Regions from separate parts of the Paeniglutamicibacter sulfureus genome, predicted to be linked through region 3. Evidence: predicted binding sites of a transcription regulator. Region 3 holds the regulator's gene; each other region holds the start of a gene.

Region 1 (4,435 bases), 700 kb from region 3:
GTGGTTTCCTGCCGGTGGTGCTCCACGATCCGGCGGTGGATCCGATGCCGCTGGTCGAGGCCGAATTGAAGGCGTTCTCCGTGGCGGGTGCCTCCGTGCTGGTGCTGGCGGCGGACGCCGGAACCGGCGACTACGAGGCGCACCATGAAATGGACGAGGCGCAATGGGCGGTGTTCGAGAGAAACCTCCAGGCAGTGGTGGACCTGGCCGCCGAAGTCGGGATCCTGGCCGTGTTGCACCCGCATGTGGGCACCATGGTCGAATCGGCGGCCAGCGTGCAGCGGCTGCTGGAAACCACCACGGCGCAGATCTGCCTGGACACCGGCCATTTGCTGGTGGGTGGCACCAATCCGCTGGAATTGGTGCGCCACCATGCTTCGCGCGTTGGCATCGCCCACCTGAAGGACGTGCGCTCCGGGATTGCCGCCCAGGTGGCAAGCGGGGAGCTCGGATTCGTGCAGGCAGTCAAGGACGGCATGTTCGTGCCGTTGGGTCAGGGCGACTGCGAGATCGCCGAGATCGTCGGACTGCTCAAGGATGCCGGCTACGAGGGTTGGTATGTCATGGAACAGGATGCGGTGCTGGAGTCGGCCCTGGACGGCGCCGCGGCCAAGACCGATGTCCGCGCCTCGATCGACTTCCTGCTGGGGTTGTAGGCGCTCGCCGACTTATTCAGGGCCTCCTGCAGCCCTGGGCCCATGGGTGTGCCGGGGATGCGTGGCTGCATCCCCGGTGGCGTTGGGTGTGGATTTCCCGCCCGTGGCGGCGGGCGGCTAAATCCGCTGGGGTGGCCGGCGACTGCCGGTGCCGGGCCGCGGTGGCGGGGCCGTGGAGGTGTAGCTGTGGCCGCTCGGGGTGGTGATTTTGAAGGAATGGCGGCCTCGTCCGGGCAGAGGCTCCTCGTGCCATCCGGGCGCTTCCTTGGTCCGGTTGCATGTTCGACAGCGGCCAGAACCATTGATCTCGGTGGTCTTCCCGTTGCGGCGAACCTGCACGACGTGGTCGAGTTCCTCGATGCGGCCGTTGCAGTGAGGGGTGCGGCAGCGTTGGTCGCGGAGGGTGATGAAGCGCTTGAGGTTTCCGGCGAAGCTGCGGGCGGCCGAATCCATCGCGACCAATTTGCCGGTGTCCGGGGCTGCATAGAGGCGCCGGTACCAGGTGTTCAGTGGGTGCTCTGGGTCGCCGGCCACCAGTGACCGGGCCCTGGTGGCGCTGATGTATCCGTGGCCCGGGATCAGTGCCGGTTCATCACTGGCACCGGTGAGGCTTTCCGGGTCCATCATCAGCAACAGCTCCACCGGCCTGGAGCCGGTGGCCTTGGTGTCGGTGATCGCCTCGAAGACGGTGTCTGCCGCGACCTGGGCGTTGGTGCGGTCGTCCCCGGGCTTCCGGGGGCGTTCCATTTCGCGGTTGAGGACCTGCAGGATGGGAACGCCCTGGTCCAGCGGGAAGTCACCGACGATCCGCACGGTGTTTTCGTTCACCTGGTAGCCGCTGACATACCGCTTCTCGGTGGCGTCTTCTTCCTCTTGTTCGGCGGTTTCAGGTTCAAGGACGAGGGCCCAGTAGTCGACCAGCTCACGCAGCGACGCAGTTCCGGCCTCGAAGCAGGTGTGGGTGTCCTCCCACAGCAGCTCGTCGATCATTCTCCGGTTTTCGATCTTGAGGCTCCGGGTGCCGCTGATTACCACGTGCGCCTGGTCCCAAGTCATGATGCCGCGGCGCAGCCCCTGGTGGCAGTGTGGCAGGTCTTCGGCAAGTATCCGGAAGTCGTTCGTGCGTTTGGTTCCGCTTTTCGGGGACAAATGCAGCATCAGGGCTACGTCCCCGCTTGAGCCCCATGCGGGGTTTTTCTCCCTGACCCCGGCGCGCTGTCGATCGGCGACCAAGGAATCCTGGTAGGCGACGCTGTGGTCGGCCTGCTTCGCCGTGGCGGCGCATTTCAAGGTTTCCAGTGCGCCGACGGCGGTCACCGCCTCATGGGTTCCTGTCAGTACCGGGGCTCCGTTCACCGCGGCGGCCAGGGACAGGATCCCGTCGGTGCCGGTGCGGGCCAAGTGTTCGGCAACCAGTGCGTCCATGTCCGCCCCGTCGTGCAATAGCGCATCGTAGCCCAGGTCCCTGACGGCACCACCGGTGGTGCCGTCAGAAGGGGTACCGCTCGATGACGTCGTTGCCATACTTCAATTTTAGAACCAGTAGCCGACAATTGGAAGATATTTTCATGAATATTAGAAACTATGTTCTAGTAAGGATCGTGGGCGACTGCGTTCCCGGCGAGTGCCATCCCGTTCGGGCACAGCGAGGAAAGAGTGCCGCCGGATCCCCGATCCATGAAAGTGGCGGCACGTGCCAGTGTCCCTGCAGTGGTGCCGCTAAGCCACGGAGCTGCCGAAGAGCAGTCCGAGGACGTAGGTGACCGCCGCGGCGCCCAGGCCGATGGCCAGCTGGCGCAGTCCGCGCTTGGCCGGGGATGCGCCGGAAAGCAAGCCGACCACGCCGCCGGTGGCCAGCAGGGCGATGCCCACCAGCACGGCGGAGAGCAGGATCGCGGGGGTGCCGTCCATGCCGAAAATGAACGGAAGGATCGGGATGACCGCCCCGGAGGCAAAGAAGCAGAAGGACGCGGAAGCCGCACCCATGGCGGAGCCGATTTCCTCGTGTTCCCGGCTATCGGCGGCAACCGTGAGCTCGGACCGGAGCGACGTGGAGGGGTTGCAGTCGCAGGAGTAGATGCCCATGCGTTCGGCGGCCCGGTGTGCTGCGTCCTCGTCGCTCATGCCGCGGGCCTTGTAGACCAATACCAGCTCGTTGGCATCCAGATCGAGGTCCGGCGCCGCGGCCAGGGTCACCTCCGTGGGCTTGGAAGCCGAGAGCAGCTCGCGCTGGGAACGCACCGAGACGTATTCGCCCGCGGCCATCGACAGGGCCCCGGCCAGCAGCCCGGCAATGCCGGAGAAGAGCACGAAGGAGGTTGCCACGCCCGTGGCGCCGATGCCCATGACCAAGGCCAGGTTGGACACCAGGCCGTCGTTGGCGCCGAAGACCGCCGCCCGGAAGTTGCCCGAAAGCCGGTTGCGGCCGCGGGTGGCCAGGCCGCGCACGACCTCCTCGTGGACGAGTTCGTCGGCGGCCATCTGGCGGCTGGCATCGGTGTCTGCGGCATAGGGGGAGTTGCCCTCGGCACGCTGGGCCAGGGCCAGGACGAAGACCGAACCGAAGTGCCGGGCCAGGAAGCGGAGCATGGTGCGCCGGATCGAGGGCCGGGTGCGCTTGTCGGCGTTCTCGCCCAGCAGCGAGCGCCAGTGTTCCTCGTGTCGGGTTTCGGCGGCTGCCAGTCCCAGCAGGACTGCGCGTTCCTCACCCTGGCGCTTGTTGGCCAGTTCGCGGTAGACCGCGCCTTCGGCGATTTCGTCGGCCAGGTACTGGCGCCAGCGCTTGATCTGGGCGTGAGTGGGGGTCGGCGCTTGTTGCGTCATGCTCTCATCCTCATGTGGGCGTTCACGGCCTCGGGAGGCCATGCGATGGGGAGGCCCAGCAGGATTTCTTTTTGGGTACGTTGAGCCTCGGGCCACCAATGTGTGGACCGAAGGTCTCGTTCGCCCGGGCCGGGCTGGATTGCCCGTGGCCCCGGGTGGATTGCCGGGTTACAACGCTGTAACCAGTATGTCGACGCACCGCTGTCCCGCCGTGCCGGCGGGTCTGGGAACTACTCCCCTTCAACCCACGAGTGTAGCCGTTGGCAGGACAAGTGAAAATTCGTTGAGACTAAAAAACAACGCCTGTCCGGCGGGCTTTCCGGCCCGGGGGATGCGCACCGACAGCTCCCTCGCGCGGGCGTCGAAGCGCGGCAAGCCGACGGCATTGGCCAGGGCCGCGGCCAGCGAAGGTGCGTCCGCAACGTGGTAGCTGTGCCAGGAACCGGCAAGGCGCAGCTCGACGACCGCACGGTGGACATCGAGCAGGGGCAAAACGGGGATGGAAGGTGCCATGTGGGGGCGAAAGCCTTTCGTGAGCTCTTGCCGGGGCCAAGTGGTCCGCGACCGCTTCTTCATCCGAACCACCCATGAACCTGGGGTTGGTGCGCGTCTGAGTCGGAGCTTGCCGACGCGTCTCGTGAAGCTGTGGTCCACTTTACCGTGATTCGGAGGCCCGCAAGATATTTGCGTGCAATTGCGTCCAGGCAACGGGGTCGTAGGGAGGAATGTTGGTGTTGTCCCGGCGCATTCCGGTGGAACCGTCGATGAGCTCCCGCACGATGTCGGCATGGCCCGCATGGCGTGCGGTCTCCACGTTCATGTGCAGCAGCAGGCGCCCGAGCGTGGTGTCGCGTTTCTCCGGCACCCACCAGGAAACCGTGGCCGGTGCATCCAGGGGGAGGGCTGCGATGTTGTGGTTTGCTGCGGCGATGGCGCGGCGGTAGAAATCGAGGATC
Region 2 (4,435 bases), 1.0 Mb from region 3:
GGCCATGATCCGGGAAGTCCAGGACCTCTTCGGGGCCGGGATCAGCAGCGTCGGCGGTTCGCGCGCCGGCTCCGTCGGGCACAGCTCGGGGCTGGCCGCGGACTTCATGATCAAGGATTATTCCTCGGCCGCAGGCATCAAGGCCGGCGACCAGATGGCACAGTACCTGGTGGAAAACCACGAGCGGATGGGGATCAGCTACCTGATCTGGCAGGACAAACTGTGGCTGGCCGAGGACGGCCAGTGGGGACCGTATTCAACCAGCGGCTGGGGCAAGCACCTGGCATCCTCCCGCGGATGGAACGACACCACGCGGCACATGGACCACATCCACGCTGAGATCTCTGCCTCCCGGGCCAACAAGTAGTTCGTCGGAGCCCTGGTTTGCCTCGGGGCAGGGGACAATGCCTGCTTCACGGGCGATGAAAACCCTGCTCGGCACCGGTGTGCAGGCCATCGACGAAGAACTGGGCCGCTGAACGCCGTGCAAATCGGGTTCGCCTATGCGTTGATCGGTGGAATGCTTGGCGTATTCAGCCCCTGCAATGCGTTGTTGCTGCCGGCGTTCTTCGCCAACATCGCGACCTCGCGTGCCACGCTCCTGAGCCTTGGTTCCGTGTTCCGGGCGGCCTGCTTGCCACCCTGGTCCCTCTCGGACTGGGTATGGGATGGCTGGGCGGAACCTTCATCATCGACCGCGGCGTCTTGCTCGGCGGAGCCGAATGGGCTTATTGCCCCGGGGCTGTTCACGGCCTTTCGCGGAGGGATAGATCTTTCCCGTCTGGTTCCGGGCCGGCCCCGGCCCGTCGCCGGATCGCTCGCCGGTACATTTGCCCTGGGTGCAGTTTCCGGCGTGGCTGGATTCTGCACTGGCCCGGTGGTGGGCGCGATCCTTACCCTCGCACTGTCTTCCGCGTCCCCGGCCCGCGGCGGAACGCTGTTGGGGCTTTACGGCGTGGGCATGGTGCTGCCGATCATGTTCATTGCCCTACTGGTCCGCAAACTCGGCCACCGTTCCGTTTCATCGAGGGCGGCGATTCCGTGTGGGCAGGTTGCGCCTGCACACGACCTCGTTGACGATGGGCGCTTCACCGTGCTCGTTGGCTGGATCCTCATCTTCACCAATGGCACGGCCGCCGTACCCGAGCTGCTCCCCTCGAACTGGAACGCCGCATTTGAAAATCTGGGAAGGCAAGTTGACGCAGCCGTTCCGTCGTGGGCCTGGACGGCACTGGTCGGCGCATGTTGCTGATCTGGTGGCTTCGTGCCGCCGTCCGCAGGACCAGCCGAACGGGTGGCGCCGACGCCTCGAGAGTCCCCTCAGCAGGCAGGTCCGACCACGATGGAGGCGTCCCGGAAATCCGTTAGCGATGCCCTCCGCGAGCATTTCCGCTGATAAGCTGAAGTATCGAATCTATGTTCTAGGAAGGGCGGGGTCTATGTTCGGAATGGACCAGCCGCAGCCGCCGGCCCCGCAGCCGGAATCCCAGGGGCCCGTTGGAGCCGTCGAGGCCATGGGGTTTCCCTCGCCGGCCAGGGACTACTACAGCGGCGGAATCGACCTGAACCGCCTGTTGATTCGGGATAGGACGTCGACATTCCTGATGCGGGTCTCCGGGAATGCCATGGCCTCTTCCGGAATCAGCCACGGAGACGAAGTCATCGTGGACCGGGCCTTGGCCCCACGCGACGGATCGGTGGTCATCGCCGTCCAGGATGGCGAACTGGTCATCCGCCGCCTCGTGTCCAGCCGCGGCACCACGGTCTTATGTAGCGACGAACAGCCGCAGGAGCGGGCCGAGGCCGTGACCGAGGAAACCACCATTTGGGGCGTGGTCACCAGATGCCTTCACCATGTTTGAGTCGTCGGCGACCGAACCGAGATGGGCGCTCGCCACGTCACCTGGAGCGCATCGACGTGCGTAGCCACACCGGTGCCAAAGGTCCTGTGCCGGGTGAGCGGCTTTGGTCTCGGAGCGCACCTTGGGCAGGGAAGGCCCGATGACCGACCGAATCGCGCTCGTGGACGTCAACAATTTCTATGTTTCCTGCGAGCGGGCCTTCGACCCCAAACTCATCGGCCGACCGGTTGTGGTGCTTTCAAACAACGACGGCTGCGTTGTCGCGCGCTCGCAGGAGGCCAAGGACCTGGGCATCACCACGGGCGCACCGTTCTTCCAGGTCAAACAGTTCATCCAAAGCCATGGCATGATCGTGCGCTCGAGCAACTACGAACTGTATGGGGACATGAGCGCCCGCGTCATGGAAGTCCTCTCGCGGTTTGGCACCTGGCAAGAGGTCTACTCCATCGATGAATCCTTCCTCGGCATCCAAGGCAATCCCGACCAGCTTGGTGAGCTTGCCACGCGAATCCGGACGGCCGTGGGACGAGGGGTAGGGGTTCCTGTCTGCGTGGGAGTGGCCCCGACCAAGACCCTGGCGAAGTTCGCCAACCACGTGGCCAAGCACAATGCGCATCTGGGCGGTGTGTGTTCCATGGACTCCATGGATCCGGACCTCATCGAGAACATCCAGTCCCGCGTCCCCGTCACCGACCTATGGGGAGTCGGAGCCCGCACCGGTACCAAGCTTGCCGGGATGGGCATCGCCAGCATCGCCGACCTCAAGGCAGCGGATGTCACCGAGATCCGCAAGAAGTTCTCCGTGGTCCTCCAACGCACGGTCCTGGAACTCAACGGAACCCCGTGCATTCCCCACAACGAAGAACGCGCCGACAAGCAGCAGATCATGTACTCGCGGTCCTTCTCCAGCCCGGTGAGCACCATCGAGGACATGGTCGAGGTCATGTCGATCTATGCCCAGCGGGGTGCGGCCCGGCTGATGTCTGATGGGCTTTGGGCCACGCTACTCACCGTCACCGCAGGCACCAGCCGCTTTGCCGGAGGGGAAGCCTCGTTTCCGTCGGTGACGCTCAAGCTTCCCTCACCGACCCAGGACCCAATCCTGCTGACCCGCCTGGCCGTCGGAGCCATGCGCGAAATCATGCGGCCCGGCGCCGCATACGTGCGCGGAGGGGTCGTGCTTTCCGGGTTGCAGCCCGACCCCGGGCAGGCCGCCTTCGGAATCTTTGAACAGGACATTTCGACAAAGCATGTCGGCGACGTACTGGGTGCCGTCAAGGCCAGATTCGGGAACAAATCCATCGGACTCGGTTCCGGGGGACTGGCAGTGGAACCGGGCTGGTCGATGAAGCGGGAGTTCTCCTCGCCCAAGTTCACTACCGATTGGGCGCAAATCCCCGTGGTGAAGGCCTAGCTGTCTCGGTCTCGGACGGAGGCACAGATTTCCTCCGGGCAGCCCTGCCAGGTCTTGGAAAAGACCGCCACGATTTCCAGTCCGCGTTCGAAGCGGTACTTCACTGCCGGTCCGCCGTTCACGGCGCTCGCCGAGCGTCGGATACCCATGAGGAAGAACTCGCACACCGACACGTAGTTCCACAGGTCCATGGCTGTATCAATGACTTCGTCGTGAGTCATCCATTCCCGGTCTTCGACTACGGCTTCTGCAAAGTCGAGCACGATTTTCCGGTCAACGGCATGGTGCTGTCCGCAATCGCACCATTCAATACCGCGGGACGGCATCTGCCAGACATCTGGAACCAGCTCGGTGTCGGACGGTTCTTCCGGGGCATGCCGGCGGGAAATACCCGACTGCAGCGTGCCCTCGGTGGTCGTCGTTCTGAGGAATGCGCTCGATGCCAATTGGTTCCTCCTTGAAATGTCCTGTGCCCAGCATAGGCTTGCCCTCCGACAGCTTGGCCGGGTGCCGAGGAAACTGAGTCAGGCGGCAACAAGAACTCTCCATGAAATCGTCCCGGTTGAAATCCCCCTGGCAATCCCCGGACGGGGAAGGCATCGAGAACAATGAGTGTCTCGTCACGATTGGTGGGTCTGGGTGCCACCGTCCGCGCATTTTTCTGGCACGCTGAAGGTGGTTGAGAAAAGAGGCTGCGCACCATGAGCATTTTACGAGCAAAAATTTCCCTGCGGTGCAGGATATTGCCACTGGTGGTCCTTACAGCACTGGTGTTGGCTGGTTGCACCCCTGCCCCGGCGCCGACAGGCAGCGCCGGTACGTCGGCGCCCGGGAACACCGCCCCTTCTTCCAGCCCGACCCCATCGACGGACCCGAACCAGAGCCAGACAACACCCGGCAACGGACCCACGTCCGCCCCGCAGCAAAGCGCCGCCGAAAAGAGCCTCGATGCCATGGGCCTGAAAGAAAAAATCGGGCAGGTTCTCATGGTCGGCGTCCCGGCCACCGGCAGCAGCTCGGCCGACCGGGCGGTCATTGCGGAGCATGCCCTGGGGAATTTCTTCCTGAAGGGCAGAAGCGGCGCCGGGAACACGACAACGGCCGCAGTGGTCGACAAGGTCGAATCCACCATCTCGAAAACCCTGTCGGCGGATATCGA
Region 3 (4,435 bases):
CAGATGGCCCGTTCCCAGGTCATGTACCTGGTGGAGCAATGCACCAAGATGCTTGAAATGACCGAGGAGCGCGAGGTGATCTGGGCCTCTCGGCCCGGCCACTTCAGCCCCGGGGAGGGCTATGTCCAACCGGACGAGTCAAGCCAGCCGACCTTGATGGTTGCACCGCTCTCGGTGGCGGGAAAACTCAGGGAAGGTCTCTTCGACGGCCGGACCGTCATCCTCACGAGCGCAACCCTGGCCATCGGTGCGGCGTTTGAACCGGTGGCAGGATCCCTGGGGCTCGTGGGGGACGGGGCGCCGACCTGGAACGGCGTCGACGTCGGCAGTCCCTTCGACTATCCCAAGCAGGGCATCCTCTACGTTGCCAAACACCTGGCCAAGCCCGGGCGCCAAATGTCCCAGGAGACGCTTGCAGAGATCGAGGATCTCATCAAGGCCTCCAACGGCGGGGCGCTGGCGCTGTTTACCTCCCGCCGCGCGGCCGAGGACGCTGCGGAGATCCTGCGCGCACGCCTGGACATTCCCATCCTGTGCCAGGGCGAGTCCAGCATGAAGGCGCTGGTCGACCAGTTCTCGGCGGAGCCCGATACCTGCCTCTTTGGGACGATGACGCTGTGGCAGGGCGTCGATGTGCCGGGAAACGCCTGCCGATTGGTCATCATCGACAAGATCCCGTTCCCGCGCCCGGATGATCCGCTCTCCTCGGCACGCAGCCGCGATGTCGCCAAGCACGGCGGAAACGGTTTCATGGCCGTGGCCGCAAGCCATGCGGCGGTGCGTCTGGCACAGGGTGCGGGCCGCCTGATCCGCTCGGTCAACGACAAGGGCGTGGTCGCGGTGCTCGACTCGCGCCTGGCCACCGAACGCTACGGAACGTTCCTGCGGGCTTCCCTGCCACCGCTGTGGGCAACACCGAACAAGGCCACCGTCATTTCCGCGCTCGAAAGGCTCAGCGAGGGCTGAGCACGTTGCCTTGCAGGCATCCCGGTCGCGGGAGATGTGCAGGGTGCGCAAACAACAGCGAGGGCCGATCCGATGATCGGCCCTCGCTGTGTTGCGGGATGAGTTGTGGCTGCGGACCTAGACGGAGCGCATGACCGATACGACCTTGCCCATGACGGTTGCGGCGTCACCAAGGATCGGTTCGTATCGGGAGTTCTGCGGCAAAAGCCAGGTGTGGCCATCGCGCTGGCGGAAGGTCTTCACCGTGGCTTCGTCCTCGAGCAACGCGGCGACGATGTCGCCGTTGTTCGCCGTCGGCTGGCGCCTCACGACAACCCAGTCGCCGTCGCAGATGGCGGCATCGATCATGGAGTCGCCGCTGACCTTGAGCATGAAGAGCTCGCCATGCCCCACCAGCTGGCGCGGCAAGGCGAAAACGTCCTCGATCGCCTGGTCGGCCAGGATCGGTCCGCCGGCGGCAATGCGCCCCACCAGGGGGACCATGGCGGTGTCCGCGGAGGTTGTCAGTTCCGAGACGTTCATGCCGTTGGCTGCCCTGAGATCCGACTGGCCCTCCACCACCTCGAGCTTGGCCTCGCTCTTGAGCTGCAACGGCAGCAGGATCTCCATGGCGCGCGGGCGGCGCGGATCGCGCCTGATGTAGCCAAGTTTCTCGAGCTGGCTGAGCTGGTGGGTCACGCTCGAGAGGCTGGCAAGTCCCACGGCGTCCCCGATTTCACGCATCGACGGCGGGTAGCCGTTGCTGCTCACGGAGCGCTGGATGGTCTCCAGGACCTTCTTCTGGCGAATGGTCAGGCTCTTCGCGTCGCGTCGAGGGGTTCGTTGTTCGGTCGTCATTGTCAATGCCTCATCCCGATCGTCGCCGGTTGCCCGCGCGTGCCGCAAATTGTCGGTGTGGGTTGATGTAGTAAATACATCGCTTCACAACCAACATCCTAGTAGACAAAGTCACTGCTTTCAAAGATTTGTTCGAACAGATCTGGACACGTGTCGTCGAAAAGTGCTAGAAATAAGATACGCACTACGAACACATGTTCGAAAGATGCGTTCGAATAATCGTCACGTGTTCGACTAGGCGCCCCAGGGTCCCAGCCGGCCACGTGAATTCAGAGGAAAGGCAAAGACATGGCAAACACTGCTTTCTCGGCCCCGCTCCACCTTGTAACATCCGACGACTACTTGCCCGAATCCCAGCCAACGCTGGCACCCCTGCGGCTCACTCGTCGCGGAAAGTTCGTGCTGATCGGACTTCCCATCTTCGTGGTGAGTGCCGCAGCACTGATGCTCCTGGGCCTGTTCCTTTCCCCGGCCAACGCATCGGCGGAAGTGCCGCTGGGCGTTGACGCGGTCAGCGTCACCGTCATCGAAGGGGATACGCTGTGGGGGATTGCCCGCGAGTTCGCTCCGCAGCTCGAGCCCCGCGATGCGGTTCAACAGATCGGCGACCTCAACAACCTCAACAGCTCGGTGCTGCACCCCGGTGCCGAACTCTTCGTTCCCACCGGAAGCTAGCCCCCGCACCGGCGCTCCCGCGGGCGCCGATACAAGGCATTGCGAACCGATTATTACCCTCTGCACCGGCGAAGATTCTTGGCCCCACCTGCCACCGCCGTAGACTTGGCCCGTGAATGAACGGCTAAATCGCCTGGCAAATCTGCCCCTGCGAGAAAATCTTCAAGGTCTCGAACCCTACGGTGCTCCCCAAATTGACGTACCGATTCAGTTGAACGTCAATGAAAACACCCACCCGCTACCCGCGGAAGTGCATCGCGCCATTGTCGAAGAAGTCTCCGCGGCCGCCGTGGGATTGAACCGTTATCCCGACCGTGAATTCACCGAATTGCGTGAACGTCTTGCCGCGTTCCTGGGCCACGGGCTCGAAGCGGACAACATCTGGGCAGCCAACGGATCCAACGAAGTGCTCCAGCAAATCCTGCAGGCCTTCGGCGGGCCGGGCCGCACCGTCCTGAGTTTCCCTCCCACCTACTCCATGTATCCGCTGCTGGCAGCAGGGACCGACACCACCTACGTTGCGGGAATCCGTTCCGAGGACTATGGACTTTCGGCGGAGGATGCGGCGGCACAGGTTCGTGAGGCCGCGCCGAACATTGTCATCCTGTGTTCGCCCAACAATCCCACCGGTACCGCGTTGGGACTCGACGTCGTCGAAGCCGTCTACGAAGCCGGCCGGGCCAGCAACGCCATCGTGATCGTTGACGAGGCCTACGCGGAGTTTGCCCACACCGGGACGCCTTCGGCGTTGTCCCTGCTGCCCGATCGCGAGCGGCTCATTGTCTCGCGCACCATGTCCAAGGCCTTCGCCTTGGCCGGAGCACGCCTCGGCTACCTTGCCGCGGCCCCGGAGGTCACCGACGCGATCCGCCTGGTGCGCCTGCCGTACCACCTTTCGGCGGTCACCCAGGCGACCGCGAATGCGGCGTTGAAGCACTCCGACATCCTGCTGGCCAACGTCGAGGCCATCAAGGTCCAGCGGGACCGGATCGTCAACGAGCTCACGCGCATGGGGCTGCGCCCTGCCTCCAGCGATTCGAACTTCGTGTTCTTCGGGGGAGTCAAGGACACCAAGGCCATCTGGGAGGGCCTGCTGGAGGCCGGAGTGATCATCAGGGATGTCGGGATTCCCGGCCACCTTCGGGTCACCGCGGGCACCGAGGACGAAACCACCGCATTCCTTGTCCGTCTCGAGGAACTGCTCGATCAGGGTCCTCACACGCACTCACGCTAAACTTGGTGGGGTGGCGCTGGACGCGGCGGGCGAATTTCACGAAATGCCCGGTCGCGCACGAGCCAGCCGCCGCACCACATCCTCGTCTCAACGCCTGATCTAAAGGAATGTGCATGTCTGCCGAAAAACTCACGGGTCGTCGCGCTCGCCTCGAACGCATCACCAGCGAGTCCTCCGTCTTTGTCGAACTTGATCTGGACGGCACCGGCCGCTCGGAAATCAGCACCGGCGTCCCGTTCTACGACCACATGCTGACCGCGCTTTCGAAGCATTCGCTGATCGACCTGACGGTGCGCGCCACCGGAGACATCCACATCGACGTGCACCACACCGTCGAAGACACCGCCATCACCATTGGCGAGGTGCTGCGCACCGCCCTGGGAAACAAGGCGGGCATCACCCGCTTCGGCACCGCCTATGCCCCGCTGGACGAGGCCCTGGCACGCGCCGTTGTCGACATCTCCGGGCGCCCCTACCTGGTCCACGGCGGCGAGCCCGCAGGCCAGGAATACCACCTGATCGGCGGCCACTTCACGGGGTCGATGACCCGGCACGTCTTCGAGGCGCTGACCTTCCACGCCCAGATCTGTGCCCACATCGAGGTGCTTTCCGGACGCGACCCGCACCACATCGTCGAGGCCCAGTTCAAGGCATTTGCCCGTGCCCTGCGCGAAGCCGTGCAACCCGATGCCCGCATCGGCGACGCCATCCCGTCCACGAAGG

The links. Region 3 encodes LexA, which represses DNA repair genes until DNA is damaged. Its sites were predicted from a motif close to TCGAACANNTGTTCGA; they were not measured.
Region 1: the regulator LexA is predicted to act here: its motif matches at 2,233-2,248, upstream of ABD687_RS17285 (DUF222 domain-containing protein).
Region 2: the regulator LexA is predicted to act here: its motif matches at 1,409-1,424, upstream of ABD687_RS15980 (LexA family protein).

The regions. Positions count from the first base shown of each region.
Region 1 covers NZ_BAAAWO010000001.1:3,814,257-3,818,691, forward strand. Annotated here, with positions in the region: gene ABD687_RS17280 (sugar phosphate isomerase/epimerase family protein) at 1-656, shown strand, start outside; gene ABD687_RS17285 (DUF222 domain-containing protein) at 774-2,180, opposite strand; gene ABD687_RS17290 (VIT1/CCC1 transporter family protein) at 2,376-3,479, opposite strand; gene ABD687_RS17295 (hypothetical protein) at 3,720-3,992, opposite strand; SAM riboswitch class IV at 4,011-4,122, opposite strand; gene ABD687_RS17300 (DinB family protein) at 4,135-4,435, opposite strand, start outside.
Region 2 covers NZ_BAAAWO010000001.1:3,515,611-3,520,045, forward strand. Annotated here, with positions in the region: gene ABD687_RS15970 (SH3 domain-containing protein) at 1-367, shown strand, start outside; gene ABD687_RS15975 (cytochrome c biogenesis CcdA family protein) at 521-1,252, shown strand; gene ABD687_RS15980 (LexA family protein) at 1,440-1,862, shown strand; gene ABD687_RS15985 (Y-family DNA polymerase) at 2,002-3,276, shown strand; gene ABD687_RS15990 (hypothetical protein) at 3,273-3,722, opposite strand; gene ABD687_RS15995 (glycoside hydrolase family 3 N-terminal domain-containing protein) at 3,978-4,435, shown strand, end outside.
Region 3 covers NZ_BAAAWO010000001.1:4,514,739-4,519,173, forward strand. Annotated here, with positions in the region: gene ABD687_RS20385 (ATP-dependent DNA helicase) at 1-966, shown strand, start outside; gene lexA (transcriptional repressor LexA) at 1,084-1,803, opposite strand; gene ABD687_RS20395 (LysM peptidoglycan-binding domain-containing protein) at 2,092-2,478, shown strand; gene ABD687_RS20400 (histidinol-phosphate transaminase) at 2,591-3,712, shown strand; gene hisB (imidazoleglycerol-phosphate dehydratase HisB) at 3,826-4,435, shown strand, end outside.